DNA from 2 places in the Enterobacter cloacae complex sp. HYC080_NIDB genome. Region 2 is predicted to be linked to the other one. Evidence: predicted binding sites of a transcription regulator. Region 2 holds the regulator's gene; the other holds the start of a gene.

Region 1 (12,095 bases), 540 kb from region 2:
GTCGTTAACTCGTTGTCTTCGCTGGGGGTCTTTTGCTCATCTGCGCCTTCACGCAGACGGAACTCTTCGTCTTGCGCCGTGGCCTGCTCCACCAGTTCCGGATTAATCTCGCGTTTGACCTCCACCCCCAAGCCGCGGAATGCTTCAGCCTGAGCAAGCAGGTTGCCCCGCCCGGAGGCGAGTTTTTTCATCGCCTGACGGTAGTTATCCTGCGCACGGTCCAGGCTTTGCCCGACCGAGGACATATCGTCCACGAAGAGGCGCATTTTGTCATACAGCTTGCTGGCACGCTCGGCAATCTTCTGTGCATTGCGGCTCTGGTGCTCATAGCGCCACAGGTTAGCAATGGTACGTAATGCCACCAGCAGGGTGGTGGGGCTCACCAGCATAATATTATTTTTGAGCGCTTCGGTGATCAGTTCGGGCTGTCTGTCGAGGGCCAGCAGGAACGCCGGTTCGACCGGAATAAACATCAGCACATAGTCCAGCGAGCGCAGCCCCGGAAGCTGCTGATAATCTTTTCTGCCCAGCAGTCGGATATGGTTACGCACGGAGGCAATATGCTCCTGCAGCGCCGACTCGCGCGTGTAGTCGTCTTCCGCATTAAAGTAACGCTCATACGCCACCAGCGTCATTTTGGCGTCGATCACCACATCTTTCCCCTGCGGCAGACGCACAATGACGTCTGGCTGCATCCGCGAGCGGGCATCGTTTTCGATACTTACCTGCGTTTCGTATTCATACCCCTCGCGCAGGCCAGAGGCCTCCAGCACGCGGGTGAGCACCACTTCTCCCCAGTTACCCTGGGTTTTGTTATCCCCTTTTAGCGCCCGAGTGAGGTTGACCGCCTCCTGCGCCATTTGCGCATTCAACTGCTGAAGATTACGAATCTCGTGCGCCAGCGTGTGCCGCTCGCGGGCTTCCTGTCCAAAGCTGTCCTGCACCTGACGGCGAAAACCGTCCAGCTGTTCACGCAGCGGCGTCAGCAGGCTGTTCAGACTCTGGCGATTCTGTTCGTCAACGCGGCGGTTGCTGTGTTCGAAAATGCGGTTGGCGAGATTCTCAAACTGCTCGCTGAGGCGCTGCTCGCTGTTAATCATCTGACGGATTTTGTCTTCCGCATGCAGCTGCGTGGATTCGAGGCGGGTAGTCACTTCGCGGAGATCGGCCTCCAGCGACGTGTTGATATCACGCAGGTTGCGCAGTTCGTTATTGAGCAGCTCGCACTCGTCGCGCCAGTGGTCACTTAGCGCAAGCTGTTGCTTTACCGCGCTGAGCTCGGCGACGATCTCTTCGCGCTCCGCCAGCTGATCGGCCTTCTGCTGCGCATGCTGGTAGCTGGAAATCAGCCAGCCTATCGCAACGCCCGCCAGCGCAATCACCGCATAAATCAGGATTGAGATATCCACAATGCCCCCTGCATCAACGTATTACCCGCACAAAATAGAATTGTGCTGTATAAACGTCCAGTTTGAAAGGGTTTTCCTGCGAGGCGCTACGCAAAAAATAAAGGCCGAACGCGTCGGCCTTTGATTTGAGAAGAGAGGGCTAGATCAGGCGACGAGCCGCTTCCACCACAATTTTCACCGCATGACTTTCGGTCTGCTTCATGGTTTCGGCGTTCGGGATCTCCTGCTGAGTACGGTTGACGATAACGCCCGCCACCATACCGGCACGCAGACCCTGGCTTGCACACATGGTCAGCAGCGTCGCGGATTCCATTTCGTAGTTCATTACGCCCATGGACTGCCACTCTTCCATTGAGCCTTTGAAACGGCTCACAACGCGGCCAGAGAAGGTGTCGTAGCGCTCCTGGCCCGGGTAGAAGGTGTCGGAAGAGGCGGTTACGCCAACGTGGGTGGTCGCGCCCACGGACTTCGCGGCTTCAACCAGCGCCGTGGTGCATTCGAAGTCAGCCACTGCCGGGAATTCCATAGGCGCAAAGTGCAGGCTTGCCCCGTCCAGACGAACGGATGCCGTCGTCACCAGTACGTCGCCCACGTTGATGTGCGGCTGAATCGCGCCGGTCGTGCCGATACGCAGGAAAGTACGAATGCCCAGCTGCGCCAGCTCTTCAACAGCAATAGAGGTAGACGGACCGCCGATACCGGTGGAGCACACAATCACCGCTTTGCCATCCAGCTCTGCACGCCAGGTGGTGAATTCACGATGGGCAGCCAGTTTGACCGGCTTATCCATCAGCGCGGCGATCTTTTCCACACGCTCAGGGTCGCCAGGGACGATAGCGAGCGTAGCCCCTTGTAAATCATTTTTAGTGAGGCCGAGATGAAAAACATCAGACTTAGACATAGGTGACTCCTCTGTGGGTCGGTTAGTCAGAAGAAGTAAAACGGTACTTTACAGAAGCAGTAAGCATAATTTCGTGATGCATCTCACCATGAATGAAAATGATTGCAGTGAATTTCCAACAAAAAGTGATTCACATCACATTAACAAGTTATATCGTCAGGTGCTGCACAAAAGATAGACCGTTTAAGGCACTGTGAGTTGTTAACCTGGTGTCTATATTTACCTTTGCGCTAACTCATTGGTACGGAGAATGCCATGACTGAAAAAACCGGTTTTGCACCTGCTGCGGCACCGCTTGCTTCAACCATCGTTTCAACCTCAGAAGAGGCCATTACGGCGGGAGAGACCTCCATTCCCTCTCAGGGGGAGAATATGCCTGCCTGGCACGCACGACCAAAATCGGCAGACGGTCCGCTGCCCATCGTGATTGTGGTTCAGGAGATTTTTGGGGTTCACGAACATATTCGAGACCTCTGCCGTCGCCTGGCACTTGAAGGATATCTGGCCGTTGCGCCAGAACTCTACTTCCGTCAGGGCGATCCGAACGACTATAGCGATATTCCAACGCTGTTCAGCAATCTGGTCAGCAAAGTCCCGGACGCGCAGGTGCTGGCCGATCTCGACCACGTTGCCAGCTGGGCGGCGCGTAACGGCGGCGACCCGCACCGTCTGATGGTCACCGGCTTCTGCTGGGGCGGACGCATTAGCTGGCTGTATGCCGCACACAATCCGCAGCTCAAAGCGGCTGTCGCCTGGTATGGCAAACTGGTGGGCGAGAAAACGCTGAATTCGCCAAAACATCCGGTGGACATCGCCACTGAGCTCAATGCCCCGGTGCTGGGTCTGTATGGCGGCCAGGACACCGGTATTTCGCTTGATTCGGTAGAAACCATGCGCCATGCGCTACGGGCAGCCAATGCCAATGCGGAGATTGTGGTGTATCCGGATGCCGGACATGCGTTTAACGCAGATTACCGTCCGAGTTATCACGCGGAATCGGCGAAAGATGGCTGGCAGAGAATGCTGGCGTGGTTTAGCCAGTACGGCGGGAAGAAATAAACACTTCGCAGCCCCGGCGAAAGTCGGGGCTGCGTCAGGGCTTACTCCAGGCCCAGATGTTTCCACAGCTCGTCCATCGGCAGCGTGGCCAGGGCGATACGCTCATCCGCCGCACCATACCAGATATGCAACGTGTCATTACGCACCAGCGCCCCGCAGGTAAAGACGACGTTACCGAAAAAGCCTTCACGCTCATAGGGCGCGCTCGGCTCCAGCAGCGGTACGGAAGATTTGGCGATGAGGGTGAGCGGATCCTCAAGATCCAGAAGCAGAGCGCCCAGGCAATAACGCTGGCTAGCGTCAACGCCGTGATAAATCTCCAGCCAGCCGCGCGCGGTCTTGATCAGCGGCGCGCCGCCACCCGACTTCAGCGCATCCCATTCGTCTCCCGAGCGTCCCAGCAGATGCCGGTGGTTTCCCCAGTGCAGCATATCGGGCGATTCGCAGATCCAGATTTCCGGGTGGCCGAAATGGCTGGGCGCGGGCCGGGTAAGCGCCCGGAAGGATCCGCCAACCTTCTCCGGGAAGAAACAGACGTCGCGGTTATCAGGGCAGAAAATCAGCCCTTTCTTGTCGAAGGAGATAAAATCAACGGTGGTCGCCAGCGCGGTGGAGATACCCAGCGATGACACGGCGGAGTAATTGATGTACCAGACATCGTCAATCAGGGTGATACGCGCATCTTCACAGCCAAATTCCTCATAGCGGCTGTCGGCGGTAATAAACGGCTGTTGATCGATGGTGAAATTTACACCGTCCTGGCTTCGCGCCAGGCGCAGGTGGGACATTGACGTCAGCCAGACCTGAGCCGGGTCGCTTTTCAGCACAATGGTACGCGGGTCGCTAAAATCATAGCGCGGGTCGTTGCGTTCGAACGTTTTTGTTGCCGCCTGCCAGCCGCCGGACTGCTGCACCAGAAGCGGAACGACGATCTTCTGTGGGTCATCATTTATCACGCTCTCGGCAACCCGAAGCAGCAGGATAATCTCCCCATGATACTCCGTTACCCCGGCGTTAAAGACGCACTCCACTTTCCGTCCTGGCAGAGAAGGCACCACGCCGCTCGGGGTGATCAACGGATTCTTACCGTGTCTGTTCATATACACTCCTTTTTATCAGAATTTGATTTTTATCCAGCTGCTGCGCGTTTTGGCCGTACAGGACATCCGCTTCAATGGCCCACAATGGGTTTTGTACCGGCTGGCCAAAATTCACGGCCACCCAGACCTGTTCCTGCGCCGTTGTTCGGGTAAACCAGACGCACGCCTTATGGCGCTTCAGTAGGCTGCACTCCCCATGCTGTAGCGCCCCGATGGCGGCCCGAAGCGCAATGAAGGTCTGGTACTGACGCCACAACGAGCCGGGCGTCGATATCTGATGTTCGGCATTGAGCAAGGGATAGTCCTGGCTGACGGGCATCCACGGCGTGGAGGTGGAAAAGCCCGCAAACGGTGCGTCGCACCAGAGGAAGGGGGCACGGGACCCATCCCGTGAATGTTCAATGGCCTGCGCCAGCGCGTCGGCGGCACTGCACCCCTGCCGCATGGCCGTGTCGTAGAAGGTTTTTCCCTGAATATCAAAAATCTGCCCGACCGTCTGAGGCACATAGTCGGGCATCCCCAACTCGTCACCCTGAAAAATAAACGGTACGCCGCGCACGGTCAGCTGTAGCGCCAGAACGGCCAACGCCCGGGCGGCGTCATGCGGGCCTTCACCAAAGCGGCTAATCATGCGCGGCATATCGTGGCTGGAAAAGAATAGCGTCGGCAGGCCAGACTGCAGCGTCAGCGTGGCGTTAATCTCGTCGCACAGGCGTGCCGCATCGAAGGTTTTCTGGCTGCCAATATTGAAGTTAAAGACCACGTCCATCAGCGACGGGGCCTGATAACGGGCCAGGGTCTCCCTCTCCTCGCTGCCGATTTCGCCGATCAGGAAAACATCCCCTTGCTGCCTGGCATGTTGGCATACGCGCTGCAGCGTGCCGATGAGCCCCGGCTGGTTCACGTCATGCTCATGCTGCTGTACTCCCGCTTTCTCCGGATTGTCAGGCCCGATGCCGCGCGTGCTGAGGAAATTAATCACGTCGAAGCGGAAGCCATCCACGCCCTGAGCCTGCCAGAAATCAATGACCTGAAGCATTTCCTGCTCTACCGCGGGGTTCGCCCAGTTAAGATCGACCTGCTCAGGCGCGAATTTATGGTAGTAAAACTCGCCGGTGTCCGGCTCCGGGCTCCAGGCGCTGCCGGAAAAAAATGACTCCCAGTTGTTAGGGTGCGCGCTGAAAAGAAAATAGTCCCGATAGCGGCTTGCGGGATTATTCCAGGCATCCTGAAACCACGGATGCAGCGAAGAGACATGATTAAGCACCAGATCGATAATGACCCGGATCCCCTTTTCATGGCAGCGATGAACGACGTCGCGAAAATCGGTCAGCGTGCCGAATCGTGGGTCGACGGCGCAGTAATCACTAATGTCATACCCGTTATCCACCAGAGGAGAGGGGTAAAACGGCGTGATCCAGATGGCACCGATGCCTAACGCGCTCAGGTAATCCACTTTTGAGAGCAGGCCGGGGAAATCACCCAGCCCGTCACCGTTACCATCGCAAAACGACGGCAGATAAATTTGGTAACAGGTACAGGCCTGCCACCAGGGTTGTTTGTTCACCGTACATTCCTTATTTCAGTGATAACGACATGCCCTGCAGGAAATATTTCCGGAACAGGATAAACAACACGATGACCGGCAGCATTTGCACCACGGCTCCCGCCATCACTGGCCCCAGATAAACGCCGTAGGATTTACTGAAGGTGGCCAGCAGCACCGAAAACGGCATTTTGTCGGCATCGCGCATGACAATCAGCGGCCAGAGGAAGTTGTCCCACGAGCTTGAGAAGGTAAATAGCGCCACGATCGCCAGAATGGACTTGTTCAGCGGCATCATGACGTGCCGCAGAATGGCCCACAGGCTGGCATGATCCAGACGCGCGGCGTACAGGTAATCGTTGGGCGTACCCTTGAAGCTCTGAGACACCATAAAGATCCCCCAGGCACTCATTGCATAAGGCAGGATCATGGCGCTGTAACGGTTGATCAGCCCGAGCTCACGCATCAGCACAAACTGTGGAATGATGAACATGAAAACCGGGAAAACCATCTGCACAATCAACAGATTACGGAAAGCGTTTTTGCCCCAGAATTCCGTTTTTGCCAGCGCATACCCCACCAGCATGGAGGTGACGGTCACGCTCGCGGTCACGGTGACAGAGACGAAAAGCGAGTTAAACAGCGTGCGCAGAAACGGCTTATCGGCCCGGTTGCTGTTATCGAAAAGGAAAGTGTAATTTTCGAGCGTCAGCGTGCCCGAAAAGAGATCCGTGGTATAAATCTGTGCTGTAGGCTTCAGGGATGACACGACCATCCAGACAAACGGATAGAGCCAGCTTAACGCCAGAATAAACATCAGCGCATGAATTAGCAGGCTCAGGGGCGTGAGTTTTTTCATTCATACAATCTCAATGTGTTTTTCGAATAACCGACGAAATAGCCAGATCATCAGGAAACTGCAGGCAGCGACGATAATCGACATGGCAGCAGCCCAGGTAGGTTTCATATTTTGAAACGCGGCTTCGTACATGACCACCATGGGACTGGTAGTACTGTTTAGTGGCCCCCCACCGGTAATTAAATAGGGCTCTGTAAAAATACTGAATGCCACCGTAATAGCCAGCACCATCACCATCACAATTTGCGGATTCATCATCGGCAGCGTTATTGCCCAACCTTTCTGAAAACGCCCGGTTTTATCGAGAATAGCCGCACTATAAATATCCGATGGAATAGCCTGCATGCCGGAATAGAGAATTAATCCGTAATAACCGACAAATTTCCAGGTCACGATAAGCGCAATGGATAGCATGGCGCAGTCAGGGTTGGTAAACCACGGCACGGAAATCCCAAACCACGCAGACAATAAGCGGTTAACCGGGCCATACTCATTAAAAAGACGGGAAAAGACAATTGAGTACGCCACCCCTGACGAGATATTTGCCAGTAAAAAGCTTAAGGCGATAAACCCCCGGCCATAGTTAATCCTGCGTAATCCGGCAGCAAAAAGCAGCGCGGTAATAAACACGATCGGGACATACCACATTAAAAAGCGGCAAATGTTCCACATGGATGTCCAGAATAATGCATCGTGCAGTACGCCAATAATATTCTGCAAACCGGTAAATTGCGGTGCGCCGATAAACTGCCAGCGGGTCACGCTCAGCACCACCAGCCAGGCAAGGGGGTAGAACCAGAATAGCAGCGAATAGCCAATCCAGGTGGAGGCCAGCAGGCCTCCGGTTCGGGATTCATATCCAGCCATCATGCCCCCTACTGGCCCGTGAGGGCGCTGATTTCCTGCTGAGATTGTTTCAGCGCGTCGGCAGGCGTACTGGTTTTGAATATCACGCGCTCAAGCATCTGCGTCATGCTGCGCTGTATTTCTGTCGTCTGGTTTGTTGCTGCAGGAGGAAGCGCGACGTCCACCCACGAGGCGATCTGTTTCTCTAGCGGATTTTGTTTGAAGTAACTGACAAAGATCGGATTACTCATTAAATCCGCGCGGGCGGGCGGCATCCCTGTCAACTCAAGCCACAGCCGGTCATGTTCAGGGTTACTGAAGACCCACTGCATAAACTGCCAGGCCTGCGCCTTTCGCTTACTGGAACTGAAGATCACCAGACCTTTGCTGTCGCCGAACGTATAGGGGTGTTCAATGCCCGTCTCGGTCAGCATCGGACCGATCTGAATCGTTTTTAATATGTCCGGATACTGCTTGCGATAGCGGGCTAAATCCCACGGTCCGCGCGCTGAGGCGATAACCTGCCCCGTTGCGAGCGGATCCTCGGCAGAGGTGAAGTCGTAGCTGCTCCACTTATTGTTAAAAACGTTGCCCATGAAGGTCAGCACGGCCTCGCCAGCAGGCGTGGTCAGCGCAGGTTTTTTGTCGACCAGATACGGCTTGCCGTGGCTCTGGGCGTAGAACAGCGGAATGAAGTCGAACCAGCGTTCCCACCAGTTTTTACCTGCCGTAAGCTGTATCACATAGCCGTGATTATCCGCCGCCCGACGCTTCGCCAGCGCGTAAAGTTCATCGTAGCTAACCGGTACCCGATCAAAACCGTATTGCTTCAGTAAATCACCGCGCCACCACCAGACAATTGGGTTGATATATACCGGCAGTACCGTTTGTTTGCCGTTTAATTCCCAGGCTGACAGCAGAGAAGCCATTTGCCGTTTCTGAATCGTTTCCTGAAAACCCGGCATTCTGGAGAGATCTTCTATCTGCCCGACATCAACAAGCTGGCTGGCAAAACCAATAAATATATTGGTTGAAATATCCGGTTCAGTCCCTGATGCCAGCGCGTTCATTATCGCTTCTTCTGAACTGTTTGCGGCAGGAATAGCGGTAAATTCGACGGGCATATGGGCAGGGTCTTTATTCCATTCCGCCACTATTTTACTCCAGAAAGCTTCTTCATTGACGGTGGGTGTGACCCACATTTTGATTGTTTCACGCGCCCCGGATTGTGTCTCTTTTTTATCATCAGGCCCGCAACCGGTAAGAAAAAAGAGGAATATTACCGATGCTATTAATTTTGCTGCTTCTGCAACTCTCACGTTATATCTCCCTGATGTCGATAAGTGTTAATAGCTCACTGCTGCACTCTGTGAATGGTGCGTAAGCTAACACCCCTTTTTTATGTTTAACGTTAAACAAATCACAAAACTATTTATTTTTAACGATAAACTCAGCCGCTATTATTTATTTAATTACGCCTCATAAATAATTTACGTGAATATAAAATGCCTAATTCATTTAGCAAAAGAAAGAATAAAAACGTGACGATTAAATCGCTGGCAGCGGAGATGGGTATTTCACATACCACGGTATCTAACGCGTGGAATAATCCCGAAAAGCTGTCTGCTGAATTACGTGAAAAGATACTTGGGTACGCCCGTCAGGTTGGATTTCAGGGGCCGGATAAACTCGCCCGGGCTTTACGCACCGGAAAATCCGGGGCCATAGGCGTCATTTTTAACGATGCCATGAGCTATGTTTTTATCGATCCGCATGACGTCAGCCTGATGCGCGGCGTCGCGACCCGCTGCGAAGACCGTAATATTAATCTGGTGCTGATACCGCTTCAAAAAGGGCCTTCATCGCTCACTACCCTGGTGGACGGGTATATTCTCAACGCCACGCATAACAGCGCCGCCATTATTCAACAAACCCTGGCCCGCAATCTGCCTGTGGTGACGCTCGATTTTCAGCTTCCGCAGTTCAGCAGCGTGTCGGTGGATAACACACGCGCCATGCGTGATATCACCCACTACCTGATACAAAAGGGTCATCGCCATTTCGGCATTATTGCCTTCCCGTCTCACCCGAACGCGCGCGGGATGCGGCCTCTGACGCACCGCGTGACGGGGGATAACCAACTCATGCTGACCCGCGTGAATGCCTGCCGCGACGCGTTTCAAGAGCACGGTATTAGGCTCAGTGACTGCTGGCTGTGTGAAACCCATCACGATGAGCCACACGGCGAACGGGCAGCGGAAGCATTGCTGACGGCACACCCTGAGATCACGGCGCTGATCTGCTTATCCGATCGTTTTGCCATCGGCGCGGTGAATTATTGCCAGCGACAGCATCTTGCTATACCTGGCCGGGTCGCCATTACCGGATTCGACAATACCGCCCGGCAGTATAACGGGCCTGGACTTACCACCATCGCGCAGGATGCCGAACGTAAAGGTGAAATCGCGGTTGATCTGCTTCTGAACAATAGCCCCGTCACCCACGTTGCGCTGGAACACCGGCTTATCGAGCGTGATACGGCATGAGATTACCCTGCTTAAGATAAGAGTGAACTATGGATGAACTAACGTGTTTTAAAACCTATGACATTCGTGGCGAAGTTGACGTCAATCTCACCCCTGACATTGCGCGTCGCATCGGAAGGGCGTACGCCGTCTGGCTGCATCCCCGGCGCGTGGTAGTAGGCGCTGATGTCCGCCTCAGCTCGGGGGCGCTAAAAACGGCCCTGATCGACGGGCTTACCGCAGGCGGCGTCGATGTTATCGACCTGGGCATGACCGGTACGGAAGAGGTCTATTTCGCCACCCGGGAATTGCGGGCAGACGGAGGGATCCAGGTGACGGCGAGCCACAATCCCGCCCATTACAACGGCTTTAAGCTGGTTGGCCTTGAGGCGCGCCCGATCAGTAATGACAACGGTCTGCTGGAGATCAAAGCGCTGGCAGAACAGAACCGCTTTCCACCCTGCGTGCGTCGTGGGGGCATTTTTCCCTTCGACAATCGCCCGGCCTGGGTGAACGCTCTGCTGCGATTCATCACTACGTCCCCAACGCGAACGTTACGCCTGGTGGTCAACGCCGGGCACGGCACCGCAGGTCCGGCGCTAGATGCGCTTGATGAGGGCTTAAAGCGTGCCGGTGTACCGGTCGAGTTTATCCGTATTCACCACCAGCCAGATGGCCGCTTTCCCGCTGGCGTACCTAACCCGATGCTGCCTGAAAACCGGCAAAGCACCCGACTGGCCGTCATCGAACATCACGCCGATGCTGGCATCGCCTGGGATGGCGATTTCGATCGTTGCTTTTTCTTCGACGAGCGCGGGGATTACGTTGAGAACTATTATCTCGTGGGGCTGTTTGCCGAACATTTTCTGCGACGCTATCCCGGCAGCCGCATCATTCTTGATCCCCGCTTAATCTGGAACACGCTCGACACGGTCGCCCGTTGCGGCGGTAGCGCAATCGTGAGTAAAACCGGGCATGCCTTCCTGAAAGCCCGGATGCGAAGGGAAAATGCCATTTACGGCGGCGAGATGAGTGGCCATCACTATTTTCGCGATTTTGGCTACTGCGATAGCGGCATGATCCCGCTGATCCTGATGCTCCAGATCCTGGGCGCAGACGCGCAGCCGCTCTCTCATCTTATGCGTCACGCACAGGCCCGCTATCCGGTGTCTGGTGAAATCAACCTGACGGTCAACGAGCCCGCCGCACTCCTCAATGACGTCGCCGCGCACTATGCCCCGGTCGCATGCGAACGCGACAACTGCGACGGCCTGAGCCTGTCCTTCACAGACTGGCGTTTTAACCTCCGCGCCTCAAACACCGAGCCGCTGGTTCGCCTTAATGTTGAAGCGCGGGGAGATACCGCTCTGCTTGTCCATAAAACTCATGAAGTGCTGATGCTGATTTCTGCCCTGCAAGGGGCTCAGGAGACATTATGACCGCCCTTTCATTACGACATATTCATAAAAAGTACGATAAAAACGTCATCGTGGCGGATCTGTCACTGGAGATAGCATCAGGAGAATTTATCGTTCTTGTGGGCCCCTCCGGGTGCGGGAAATCGACGCTGCTGCGCATGATCGCGGGATTAGAGGCGCCAGACAGTGGCATGCTGATGATGGGCAATGAGGATGTCACCCACCTGGCGGCGGGCAAGCGGAGCTTGTCGATGGTTTTCCAGTCCTATGCACTTTATCCGCATATGACCGTACGGGAGAACCTCGCCTTTGGCTTACGCAATATCCGCACCCCGGAGGCCGACATTGCGCAGCGCATCACCCATGCCGCCAACATGCTCAGGCTGGACGAGCTGCTCGACAGGCTTCCGCAACACCTCTCCGGCGGCCAGC
Region 2 (12,095 bases):
GAAACGCGCGCTGGAAGCGGGCAAAAACGTGCTGGTGGAAAAACCGTTCACCCCAACCCTTGCCGAAGCGAAAGCGCTGTTCGCGCTGGCAAAAAGCAAAGGGCTAACCGTGACGCCGTACCAGAATCGTCGCTTTGACAGCTGTTTCCTGACGGCGAAAAAAGCGATTGAAAGCGGTAAGCTCGGTGACATTGTGGAAATCGAAAGTCACTTTGATTACTACCGTCCGGTAGCGGAAACCCAACCCGGGCTGCCTCAGGATGGCTCTTTCTACGGGCTTGGCGTGCACACCATGGACCAGGTCATCTCCCTGTTTGGCCGGCCGGACCACGCTGCGTATGACATTCGCAGTCTGCGCAATAAAGCCAACCCGGACGATACTTTTGAAGCGCAACTGTTTTACGGTGACCTGAAAGCCATCGTCAAAACCAGCCATTTGGTGAAAATCGACTATCCGAAATTTATCGTTCACGGCACCCGAGGCTCGTTCATCAAGTACGGTATCGACCAGCAGGAGACGAGTCTGAAGGCCAACATTATGCCGGGTGAACCGGGCTTTGCGGCGGATGATTCCGTGGGCGTACTGGAATATGTCAACGACGAAGGCGTAACGGTCAAAGAAGCGCTGAAGCCGGAAACCGGCGACTATGGTCGCGTCTACGATGCGCTGTTTGAAACGCTGACCCGCGGGGCACCCAATTACGTCAAGGAATCTGACGTTCTTACCAACCTCGAACTGCTCGAGCGGGCGTTCGAACAGGCTTCTCCTGCCACGATCACCCTCGCGAAATAAGCAAAAACGGCTCCTCTGCGCTTGTTCACAATTTTTGAACAGAGGAGTCAATTTTCACCCTCTATGATCCCAGGCTGTTTGCATCCACACTTACTCCATCGAAACGAACTGAGGGTGAAAACAATGATCTATTTACGCAAAGCAAACGAACGTGGTCACGCGAATCATGGCTGGCTGGACTCATGGCATTCATTCTCGTTTGCCGACTACTACGACCCGAACTTCATGGGCTTCTCTGCACTGCGCGTCATTAACGACGACGTGATTGATGCAGGTCAGGGCTTCGGTACCCACCCGCACAAAGACATGGAAATCCTGACCTATGTGCTGGAAGGGGCGGTTGAGCACCAGGACAGCATGGGCAACAAAGAGCAGGTTCCGGCGGGCGAGTTCCAGATCATGAGCGCGGGTACCGGGGTGCGTCATTCCGAGTACAACCCGAGTAAAACGGAAAAACTGCACCTGTATCAAATCTGGATCATTCCAGAAGAGACCGGCATCACGCCGCGCTATGAGCAGCGCCGCTTCGACGCCAAACAGGGCAAACAGCTGGTGCTGTCCCCGGATGCGCGTGAAGGTTCCCTGAAAGTGCATCAGGACATGGAGCTGTACCGCTGGGCGCTGGCGAAAGATGAACAGTCTGTGCATCAGATTGCCGCTAACCGCCGCGTCTGGATCCAGGTAGTGAAAGGTGAGGTGTCCATCAACGGCACCAAAGCCACCACTGCCGATGGTCTGGCTATCTGGGATGAACAGGCACTCTCCGTGCACGCCGACAGCGAAAGTGAAATCCTGCTGTTTGACCTGCCGCCGGTCTAAATAATTTCTCAACCTTCCCTTTAAACGGGGAAGGTTGAGCTTTGTCCGTGATAAACTGAGCAAATCTCTCACTTCAAGATTTCTCAGGACGATGAAAAAGAAACGCCCCGTACTTCAGGATGTCGCCGATCGCGTCGGTGTGACCAAAATGACGGTCAGCCGCTTTTTACGTAACCCGGAACAGGTTTCCGTGGCGTTGCGTGGCAAGATTGCCGCAGCCCTTGATGAACTGGGTTATATCCCCAACCGCGCACCCGATATTCTCTCCAATGCGACCAGCCGTGCGGTGGGTGTCCTCCTGCCTTCCTTAACCAACCAGGTTTTCGCCGAGGTGCTTCGCGGCATTGAAAGCGTCACCGATGCGTTTGGTTACCAGACCATGCTCGCCCACTACGGGTACAAGCCGGAGCTGGAAGAAGAACGTCTTGAATCCATGCTTTCCTGGAACATCGACGGCCTGATTTTAACCGAACGTACGCACACCGCCCGCACGCTAAAAATGATTGAAGTGGCGGGTATTCCGGTGGTGGAGCTGATGGACAGCCAGTCGCCGTGCCTCGACATCGCCGTGGGTTTTGATAACTTCGAAGCGGCACGTCAGATGACGGCGGCCATCATCGCCCGGGGACATCGTCATATCGCCTATCTGGGCGCGCGTCTTGATGAACGTACTATCATCAAACAGAAGGGATACGAGCAGGCGATGCTCGACGCGAACTTAACCCCGTACAGCGTAATGGTTGAGCAGTCCTCTTCCTATACGTCGGGTATTGAGCTGATGCGTCAGGCGCGACGCGAGTATCCGCAACTGGACGGTATTTTCTGTACTAACGATGACCTTGCGGTCGGTGCAGCGTTCGAATGCCAGCGTCTGGGGCTGAAGATCCCGGAAGATATGGCGATTGCGGGTTTCCACGGCCATGACATCGGCCAGGTTATGGAGCCGCGTCTGGCGAGCGTGCTGACACCGCGTGAACGTATGGGCCGCATTGGCGCAGAACGCCTGCTGGCGCGCATTCGTGGCGAGACGGTTACGCCTAAGATGTTAGATTTAGGTTTCACCTTGTCACCGGGTGGATCTATTTGAGCTGACAAATTTGAACTAGCTCACACTTATTCACTTCGCGCACGTTTGGATATTGCTTCTCTTTTGCCCCGGCAGGACAATGTTACCGATAACTGTTACCCGTAACAATTGACTGAGGGACACCCTTTGAGCACGACTAATCATGATCACCACGTTTACGTCCTGATGGGCGTGTCCGGTAGCGGTAAATCTGCCGTGGCGAGCGAAGTGGCGCATCAACTCCAGGCTGCGTTTCTTGATGGTGACTTCCTCCATCCGCGCAGCAACATCATGAAAATGGCCTCCGGCGAGCCGCTCAACGACGACGATCGCAAACCGTGGCTGCAGGCGCTGAACGACGCCGCATTCGCCATGCAGCGTACCAACAAAGTTTCGCTGATCGTCTGCTCCGCGCTGAAAAAAACCTACCGCGATCTGCTGCGCGACGGCAACCCGAACCTCTCTTTCATCTACCTGAAAGGCGATTTCGAGGTGATTGAAAGCCGACTGAAGGCGCGTAAAGGTCACTTCTTCAAAACCCAGATGCTGGTGACGCAGTTCGACGCGCTCCAGGAGCCGGGTGAAGATGAGAAAGACGTCTTAGTGGTTGATATCGATCAGTCACTGGAGGGTGTTGTAGCCAGCACCATCGAGGTCATTAATAAAAGGCAGTAAGTTTTGAGTACATTAACGCTAGTTTTGACAGCAGTGGGTTCGGTATTGCTGCTGCTGTTTTTAGTGATGAAGGCGCGTATGCACGCCTTCGTTGCTTTGATGGTGGTTTCTATTGGTGCAGGTCTCTTTTCCGGTATGCCGCTCGACAAGATCGCTGCGACGATGGAAAAAGGGATGGGAGGCACGCTCGGCTTCCTGGCGATTGTGGTCGCGCTGGGCGCGATGTTTGGCAAGATTTTACATGAGACGGGCGCGGTCGATCAGATTGCCGTCAAGATGCTGAAATCCTTCGGCCACAGCCGCGCGCACTATGCGATTGGTCTGGCGGGTCTGATTTGCGCGCTGCCGCTGTTCTTCGAGGTGGCGGTTGTGCTGCTGATTAGCGTGGCATTCTCTATGGCGCGTCATACCGGTACCAACCTCGTGAAGCTGGTCATTCCGCTGTTTGCGGGCGTGGCGGCAGCGGCAGCGTTTCTGTTGCCTGGGCCCGCGCCGATGCTGCTGGCCTCCCAGATGCACGCTGACTTTGGCTGGATGATCCTGATTGGCCTGTGCGCCGCGATCCCGGGAATGATCATTGCCGGCCCGCTGTGGGGCAACTTCATTAGCCGTTACGTTGAGCTGCACATTCCGGATGACATCACCGAGCCGCATCTGGGCGAAGGCAAAATGCCGTCCTTTGGCTTCAGTCTGTCACTGATCCTGCTCCCGCTGGTCCTGGTGGGTCTGAAAACCATCGCAGCGCGTTTTGTGCCGGTGGGCTCTACCGCCTACGAATGGTTTGAGTTCATTGGTCACCCGTTTACGGCGATCCTGGTGGCGTGTCTGGTGGCTATTTACGGCCTGGCGATGCGTCAGGGAATGCCGAAAGACCGCGTGATGGAGATCTGCGGTGCCGCGCTGCAGCCTGCGGGTATTATCCTGCTGGTGATTGGTGCCGGTGGCGTGTTCAAGCAGGTGCTGGTGGATTCTGGCGTGGGCCCGGCTCTGGGTGAAGCGCTGACCGGAATGGGCCTGCCGATTGCGGTAACCTGCTTCGTGCTGGCGGCGGCCGTGCGTATTATCCAGGGTTCCGCCACCGTGGCGTGTTTAACCGCCGTGGGTCTGGTAATGCCGGTGATTGAACAGCTGAACTACTCCGGTGCGCAGATGGCAGCGCTGTCTATCTGTATCGCGGGCGGTTCAATTGTGGTCTCTCACGTTAACGACGCTGGCTTCTGGCTGTTCGGTAAATTTACCGGCGCCACCGAAGCGCAAACCCTGAAAACCTGGACGCTGATGGAAACCATCCTCGGTACGACGGGTGCGATTGTCGGGATGATTGCCTTTACGTTGCTGAGCTGAATGCGGTGATTTAACCCGGCTCAAAAATAAGGCCCGGTAGCGTTAACGCTGACCGGGCCTTAATCTTTTCATCTTATGCAGAACATCAGGCCGGGAAAGGTGAAACCACCACCCGGCTTTTTTACATCACTCGCCCTGCGTCGCGCTCTCAATCGTCAAGCGCACATCTGACGTAATCAGCTCTGCCAGCATCTGGTAAACCTTCAGCGTCTCTTCTGGCTCGGCATCGCCCGTATCACTGATGAAGCCTTCATCACGCAGCGTCAGCACGAGGGAACTGAAGACCGCTTTGTCGAAGAATTCTGGTGCGTTAATGCCGTGCAGCACAGACAGGCGCTGTGCCAGCGTCCGGCTCTCTTTCTCCAGCGTACCGCGGTTGATCGACGGGTTCGCACTCAGCAGCCAGAACGTAATGGCGTAGCGCTGCAGCGTTTCGCGCGCGCCGGCCGCCAGCAGCTGCAGGGTTCGGGAGCGTGACGGATTGATATGCAGCTCATCGTTGGCAACGGTGATCAGCCCCTGACGACGAAGTTCTTCCGTCAGTTTATCCAGCTCAACGGCCAGCTCATCTTTGCTCCAGCGCAGGAACAGCTCCGCTTTCAGCATCGGGTAGAGCGTATCAACGTGACGCAATAGCTCCTGACGTGAAATGTGGCGATGCTGGGTAATGATGGCCGCCATCAGCGACGGCAGCATCAGCATATGCGCGATGTTGTTGCGATAGTACGTCATCAACACGGCCTGTTCGCGCGGCAGAATGATGATGTCGCCGATCGTGTCCTTCTCGACTTCAAACTTGTTCATCTGCAACGCGTGATCGATGAGCTCGCTGGCGGTAGCCGCAGGAACCGTTGAATCAACCGAGTACGGCACGTTGCGCATCATGTCCAGGTAGCAGTCCAGCTGCTCCGTGAGCTGTTCACGGGTCAGGGAGCGCTGACGAGAAGCCAGTAGCGCGGTACAGCACAGGTTCATGGCGTTAGCCGCCCCCGCGTTGTTAATACGCACCATCAGCTCGGATGCAATGCCGTTAACCGTTGGCGTCAGCCAGGCAGGACGAACCGCTTCGATAGGATCGATGGATTCGCGCCACTCCGGAACGTGATGGTTCAGGTACGTCATCAGCGGCATTGGCTCGCCAAAGTTCACGTAGCCCTGACCCAGGTTGCGTAACTTGCTCAGGCCGCGCAACATCTGCGGCAGGCTCTCTTTCTCTTTGGTTGCGCCACGCAGTTCTTTGGCATACGTACCCACTTCCATGACGTGCTCATAACCAATGTAGATAGGCACCAGCGTGATCGGACGGGTTCCGCCGCGCAGCATCGCCTGAATGGTCATCGACAGCGTGCCGGTCTTCGGATCAAGCAGACGTCCGGTACGGGAGCGACCACCCTCCACGAAGTACTCCACGGAATAGCCGCGACTGAACAGTTCGCCCAGATACTCGCGGAACACGGTGGAGTAGAGCTTATTGCCCTTGAAGGTACGACGGATAAAGAAGGCGCCCAGGCGGCGGAAGATCGGGCCCGCTGGCCAGAAATTCAGGTTAATACCGGCCGCGATGTGCGGTGGTACCAGCCCCTGGTGATAGAGCACGTAGGAGAGAAGCAGGTAGTCCATGTGGCTGCGGTGGCAGGGGACATAGACAATTTCATGGCCATCATGCGCCAGCTGGCGTACACGCTCGGCGTTATGAACGTTGATGCCCTGATACAGGCGGTTCCAGGTAAAGCCGAGAATACGATCGGAAAGGCGAATCATCTCGTAAGAGAAGTTCGCGGCAATCTCTTCCATCAGCGCAATGGCGTTCTGCTGGGCTTTCTCATGCGAAATCTTCTTGCTACGCGCTTCGTCTTCAACGGCGCGGGCGATCGCTTTGGAGGCCAACAGTTTGTTGAATAGGTCCTGACGCGCCGGGAGTCGTGGCCCGACGGCCGCGAGGCGCTGACGGGCGAAGTGCATACGTGCTACGCGCGCCAGCTTCTGCGCGATGATCTTGTCGGTACCGTGCTCATCTGCCATCCGGCGCAGTGAAACGGAAGGGGAGAAGCGCACAAAGCTGTCGCGTCCCAGCCAGGAGACCGCGAAGAACTTCTGGATGCCGTTAAGCATACGCAGCGGCGGATTCTCTTCGCCTTTTTCACGGCCCGGACGGCGGCCAAACATCACCGATACCGGCACCATCTGCACATCCAGATCGGGATTGCTGCGGTGCAGGTCGAGATAGTCGTGGAACAGCTTAATGGACTCTTCTTTTGGCGTGTAATAGGTAAACACACGCGGCCCGCCGTGAATGAACACGTAGCGCGGCAGCAACGTGCCGTCGACTTCCAGCGGTTCAAGCGGGTCAGGTAAGTCATGCGCCAGACATTGGGCGCGAAGGGTCAGTAAGTCTGCCTTCGAGTTATAAGGCAAAACGTACATAATAGGACGCGACGTATCGAGCCCCAATTCCAGCGCGGGTTCTGCTGGGATAGACTTGCTTTTTACCAGGATGCTTAATGGTAAATTAAGTAATTTGTAGTAAATTCGTGGCCAGCCGGACATAAACGATGTAAAGCCTCTGGTTAATAATGCAATTGCGGCGCAAGGATAACAGAAAGCGCGCAAAATTTCTGTTGTTACCCGTCATACTTCAGGCTGTAGCGAAACGCGCTACAGTTCCTGTTACTGACGCTTTTTTTCATAAAAGGTTCTTTTAATGGCCAATAATACCACTGGGTTAACGCGTATCATCAAAGCCGCCGGCTATTCATGGAAAGGTTTCCGTGCAGCGTGGATCAACGAAGCCGCCTTTCGTCAGGAAGGTGTCGCCACTATCATCGCGGTCATCATCGCCTGTTTCCTTGATGTCGATGCTATTACCCGCGTACTTCTCATCGGTTCCGTGCTTCTGGTGATGATAGTGGAAATTCTCAATAGCGCTATTGAGGCCGTTGTTGACCGTATTGGCTCAGAATTCCACGAGCTCTCCGGTCGCGCGAAAGACATGGGTTCTGCCGCTGTGCTGCTGGCGATTATCACTGCAGTCATTACCTGGGTCACGCTGCTTTGGTCACATTTCCGATGAGCCTCGAGGAATAATTAAGTCCCTGGTTTTTTGTGCAGTTTTTGGTTCCAAATTCACCTTTGACTGTATATACTCACAGCATAACTGTATATACACCCAGGGGGCGGAATGAAAGCATTAACGACCAGGCAGCAAGAGGTGTTTGATCTCATTCGGGATCATATCGGCCAGACGGGTATGCCACCCACGCGTGCGGAAATCGCTCAGCGTCTGGGCTTCCGTTCTCCGAATGCTGCCGAAGAACACCTGAAAGCGCTGGCACGTAAGGGCGTGATTGAAATTGTTTCAGGCGCGTCACGCGGTATCCGCCTGCTGGTGGAAGAAGAGACGGGCATTCCGCTGATAGGCCGTGTTGCTGCGGGTGAGCCGCTGCTGGCGCAGCAGCATATCGAAGGCCACTACCAGGTTGATCCTGGTATGTTCAAGCCGAGCGCAGATTTTCTGCTGCGCGTAAGCGGCATGTCGATGAAAGATATCGGCATTCTCGACGGCGATCTGCTGGCGGTACACAAAACGCAGGATGTGCGGAACGGCCAGGTGGTGGTCGCGCGCATTGATGACGAAGTGACCGTTAAGCGTCTGAAAAAGCAGGGTAACACCGTTCAGTTGCTGCCCGAAAACAGCGAGTTCTCTCCCATTGTGGTCGATCTCCGCGAACAGAGCTTCTCTATCGAAGGTCTGGCGGTCGGTGTGATTCGCAACGGTGAATGGCTGTAATCTCTTCCTGACAGGCTACGGTTCCGCTGTAGCCTGCCTTATTGACCACTCCCGGTGTTTCTCATGTCACTGCTGACGGCATCCGATAAGGCATTGTGGCGTCTTGCACTGCCGATGATTTTCTCCAATATCACCGTGCCCTTGCTGGGTCTGGTCGACACGGCCGTTATTGGGCATCTCGATTCCCCTGTCTATCTTGGCGGCGTGGCGATTGGCGCGACGGCAACCAGCTTCCTCTTTATGCTGCTGCTCTTTTTGCGCATGAGCACCACCGGACTCACGGCACAGGCGTATGGTGCAAAAGATCCGTTACGTCTGGCGCGGGCGCTGGTGCAGCCGCTGATTCTTGCGCTGGGCGCGGGCGCGTTAATCGTTTTACTCCGCGATCCCCTGATTGACCTTGCGCTCCATATCGTTGGCGGCAGTGAGGCGGTACTGGAGCAGGCGCGACGTTTTCTTGAAATCCGCTGGCTCAGTGCGCCCGCTTCGCTGGCAAATCTGGTTCTGCTGGGTTGGTTACTGGGCGTTCAGTATGCTCGTGCGCCAGTGATTCTGCTGGTCGTGGGAAACCTGCTCAACATCGTGCTGGATCTCTGGCTGGTGATGGGCCTCCATATGAACGTGCGGGGCGCGGCACTGGCGACGGCGATTGCTGAATACGGGACCTTTGTGATGGGGCTGTGGATGGTCTGGCGCGTGCTGGCGATGCGCGGGATCTCCCTCGCGCTGCTGAAAACCGCATGGCGCGGCAATATCCGTAAGCTGCTGGCGCTTAACCGTGACATCATGCTGCGCTCGCTGCTTCTGCAACTCTGCTTCGGCGCGCTGACGGTCTTCGGTGCACGGCTGGGGCCTGAAATCGTCGCGGTCAACGCGGTATTGATGACGCTGCTGACGTTTACCGCCTATGCGCTGGACGGCTTTGCCTACGCGGTTGAAGCACATTCGGGGCAGGCGTATGGCGCGCGTGAAAGCGGGCAGCTTCATGATGTCTGGCGGGCAGCCTGCCGTCAGTCAGGACTGGTAGCGCTGGTGTTTGCTGTGGTCTATGCCTGCTTCGGCGAACAGATTGTTGCTTTACTGACCTCTCTCCCTGCGCTGCGCGAACTGGCGAGCCACTATCTCATCTGGCAAGTCATCTTACCGGTGGTGGGTGTCTGGTGTTATCTGCTGGACGGCATGTTTATTGGTGCGACGCGCGGGGCGGAAATGCGTAACAGTATGGCCGTTGCGGCGGCAGGATTTGGCCTGACGCTGCTGACGCTTCCCTGGCTGGGTAATCACGGTTTGTGGTTGGCGCTTGCGGTCTTTCTCTCTCTGCGTGGCCTGTCGCTGGCTTTTATATGGCGCCGCCACTGGCAAAACAATACCTGGTTTCCTTCGCGTCACGATATATCGTGATGGTTAAAGATTCCGAATATGAAATCAACCGCCGAATCCTTAACTACAATAATTATCACGTCCAGCAGAAAAGAACGTAACGGACGTTACGACCCGACGCTTAACTAAGAGGACACGATGATGAATAAAGACGAAATCGGCGGCAACTGGAAGCAGTTCAAAGGTAAAGCGAAAGAACAGTGGGGTAAGCTGACAGATGACGATATGACCGTCATTGAAGGTAAGCGCGATCAGCTTGTCGGTAAAATTCAGGAACGTTACGGCTACGCGAAAGATCAGGCGGAAAACGAAGTCAAAGACTGGGAAACCCGCAATGATTACCGCTGGTAACGCTGAATAACCTACTGGGGCGGCTTCAGGCCGCCTTTTCTTTTGGCTGCTAACGCGGCTTTTTTTTCACCAGAATAGAGTGGTCATGCTGACACTCATCCTGATGTCGACACGCTTCCACCTCGACACACACTGAACACAGCCCGTGTGCTTCAATCACATTATGACGCAGGGCAAACCCCATTCTTGCCGCCAGCGTATGCATAATGTCTTCCACGCCTTCCGCAGCTTCTTCTTTCACTACGCCACAACGGTCGCAGATAAACATGGCCGACGTGTGGGTGGGCTGATCGAAAAGATGGCACAGTACATAGCTGTTTGTGGATTCCACTTTATGAACAAATCCCTGTTCCAGCAGGAAATCCAGCGCGCGATACACTGTTGGCGGTTTAGCCTGCGGCTCGCTTTCGCGGAGCAGGTCGAGCAGGTCATAGGCGCTGATGGCACCCTGTTGCAGGCTCATCAGACGTAAGACTTCAAGGCGCTGCGGAGTCAGGCGCACATTGCGTTGCGCGCACAGCTTTTCGGCCTGCGCTAACAGCTCTTTTGTGGACTTATCCATTGAGCACCTCGGATGTTCTGGGAAGTAAAACCCTCACTTTATCATGTTCTGGTAAAAACACCGATATCCGTCAGGCTGTGCTATACCTGACGCATCGCAAATCGGGAATATCATCATGAAAAAACCAGACTGTATTAAGCACTGGCGCGACATAGAAGGGCCGGATGACGCCACCTACCCCGACAGTAATGAGCTCTTTTCTATCGGTGCACCGCTGGCCCGCAGCCTTGGCCTCCGACGTATCGGCATTCATCATGAGCGTTTATTGCCCGGGCGTCGGACATCCTATCCCCATGCAGAGAGTGACGAAGAAGAGTTTATCTACGTGCTTGAGGGCTATCCTGAAGCCTGGATTAATGGCTATTTGTGGAAACTTGAACCCGGCGACAGCGTGGGCTTTCCTGCCGGAACCGGCGTCTGCCATACCTTTATCAACAACACGGATGAAGAGGTTCGATTACTGGTGGTGGGCGAGGCCAACAAGAAGCACAACCGCATCTACTATCCGCTCAATCCGGTCTATGCCGCCACGCGGGAGGATCGCTGGGTTGACCATCCTCCGCAGTTTTTTGGCCCGCATGATGGAAAACCTGTGAAAAAATAATTTCCTCTTCTATAAATATTGAAGGCCGTCACAAATTACAACAGGCCGTAAGGGAATTTCACTTAGGGAAAGAAATAGCGGGTCTTTTGCTTCTTATTCACAGCAATAGTTCGTTCCTGTTTGGGTGATAACAGACAGGGGTTATCTAATAACAAACTATTACGGGCATACTGTGAAAAAACATTTTAAATTTTCGGTGGTTAGCATTGCTGTTTCCCTGTTTATGGCAAATCAGGCGGGAGCAGCCAATACCTGGACAGAATCACGTAGCGACGCCATGGGCGGGACGGGCGTAGCCGCTGGCAGTTATGGCAGCGGAGCGTTAATCAACCCCGCGCTGCTGGCAAAGGCAAAACCGGACGATGATGTGACGGTCATTTTGCCATCCGTTGGGGTGCAGGTGACGGATGAAGACAATCTTCAGGATGAGATTGATACCATCAACGACAAAATCAATCACTATAAGGATGTGGTTGATAACCTTACGCCTATTGAAGTCATCACCAATCCGTTAGGTTCGATCAACCAGTTCCAGGGCGCGGCCAAAGATCTTGCCGATGAACTGGACTATCTCAAGGGTAAAACTGCACGTGCAACGGCAGGGGCAGGACTTGCCGTGAGTATCCCTAACGATGTGCTTTCCGTGGCCTTTATGGCCAAAGGTTATGCTCATGGTCGGGTTAGCTCATCTATCGACCAGCAAGATATTGATTA

The links. The regulator LexA, encoded in region 2, represses DNA repair genes until DNA is damaged. The targets are predictions, from matches to a motif close to TNCTGTATGTACATACAGNA.
Region 1: a site for LexA is predicted at 1,453-1,472, ahead of rmuC (DNA recombination protein RmuC). Genes of this name have one in related genera too.

What each region holds. Positions count from the first base shown of each region.
Region 1 is NZ_CP114212.1:210,712-222,806, reverse strand. It holds gene rmuC (DNA recombination protein RmuC) at 1-1,409, opposite strand, end outside; gene udp (uridine phosphorylase) at 1,549-2,310, opposite strand; gene O1723_RS01000 (dienelactone hydrolase family protein) at 2,566-3,369, shown strand; gene O1723_RS00995 (glycoside hydrolase family 130 protein) at 3,411-4,469, opposite strand; gene O1723_RS00990 (alpha-amylase family glycosyl hydrolase) at 4,453-6,036, opposite strand; gene O1723_RS00985 (carbohydrate ABC transporter permease) at 6,047-6,874, opposite strand; gene O1723_RS00980 (carbohydrate ABC transporter permease) at 6,875-7,741, opposite strand; gene O1723_RS00975 (ABC transporter substrate-binding protein) at 7,750-9,039, opposite strand; gene O1723_RS00970 (LacI family DNA-binding transcriptional regulator) at 9,226-10,266, shown strand; gene O1723_RS00965 (phosphohexomutase domain-containing protein) at 10,296-11,684, shown strand; gene O1723_RS00960 (ABC transporter ATP-binding protein) at 11,681-12,095, shown strand, end outside.
Region 2 is NZ_CP114212.1:4,231,975-4,244,069, reverse strand. It holds gene O1723_RS20160 (oxidoreductase) at 1-793, shown strand, start outside; gene O1723_RS20155 (pirin family protein) at 917-1,612, shown strand; gene gntR (gluconate operon transcriptional repressor GntR) at 1,704-2,699, shown strand; gene gntK (gluconokinase) at 2,826-3,353, shown strand; gene gntU (gluconate transporter) at 3,357-4,697, shown strand; gene plsB (glycerol-3-phosphate 1-O-acyltransferase PlsB) at 4,824-7,244, opposite strand; gene O1723_RS20130 (diacylglycerol kinase) at 7,399-7,767, shown strand; gene lexA (transcriptional repressor LexA) at 7,876-8,484, shown strand; gene dinF (MATE family efflux transporter DinF) at 8,548-9,885, shown strand; gene O1723_RS20115 (CsbD family protein) at 10,006-10,215, shown strand; gene zur (zinc uptake transcriptional repressor Zur) at 10,265-10,777, opposite strand; gene O1723_RS20105 (cupin domain-containing protein) at 10,893-11,381, shown strand; gene O1723_RS20100 (conjugal transfer protein TraF) at 11,605-12,095, shown strand, end outside.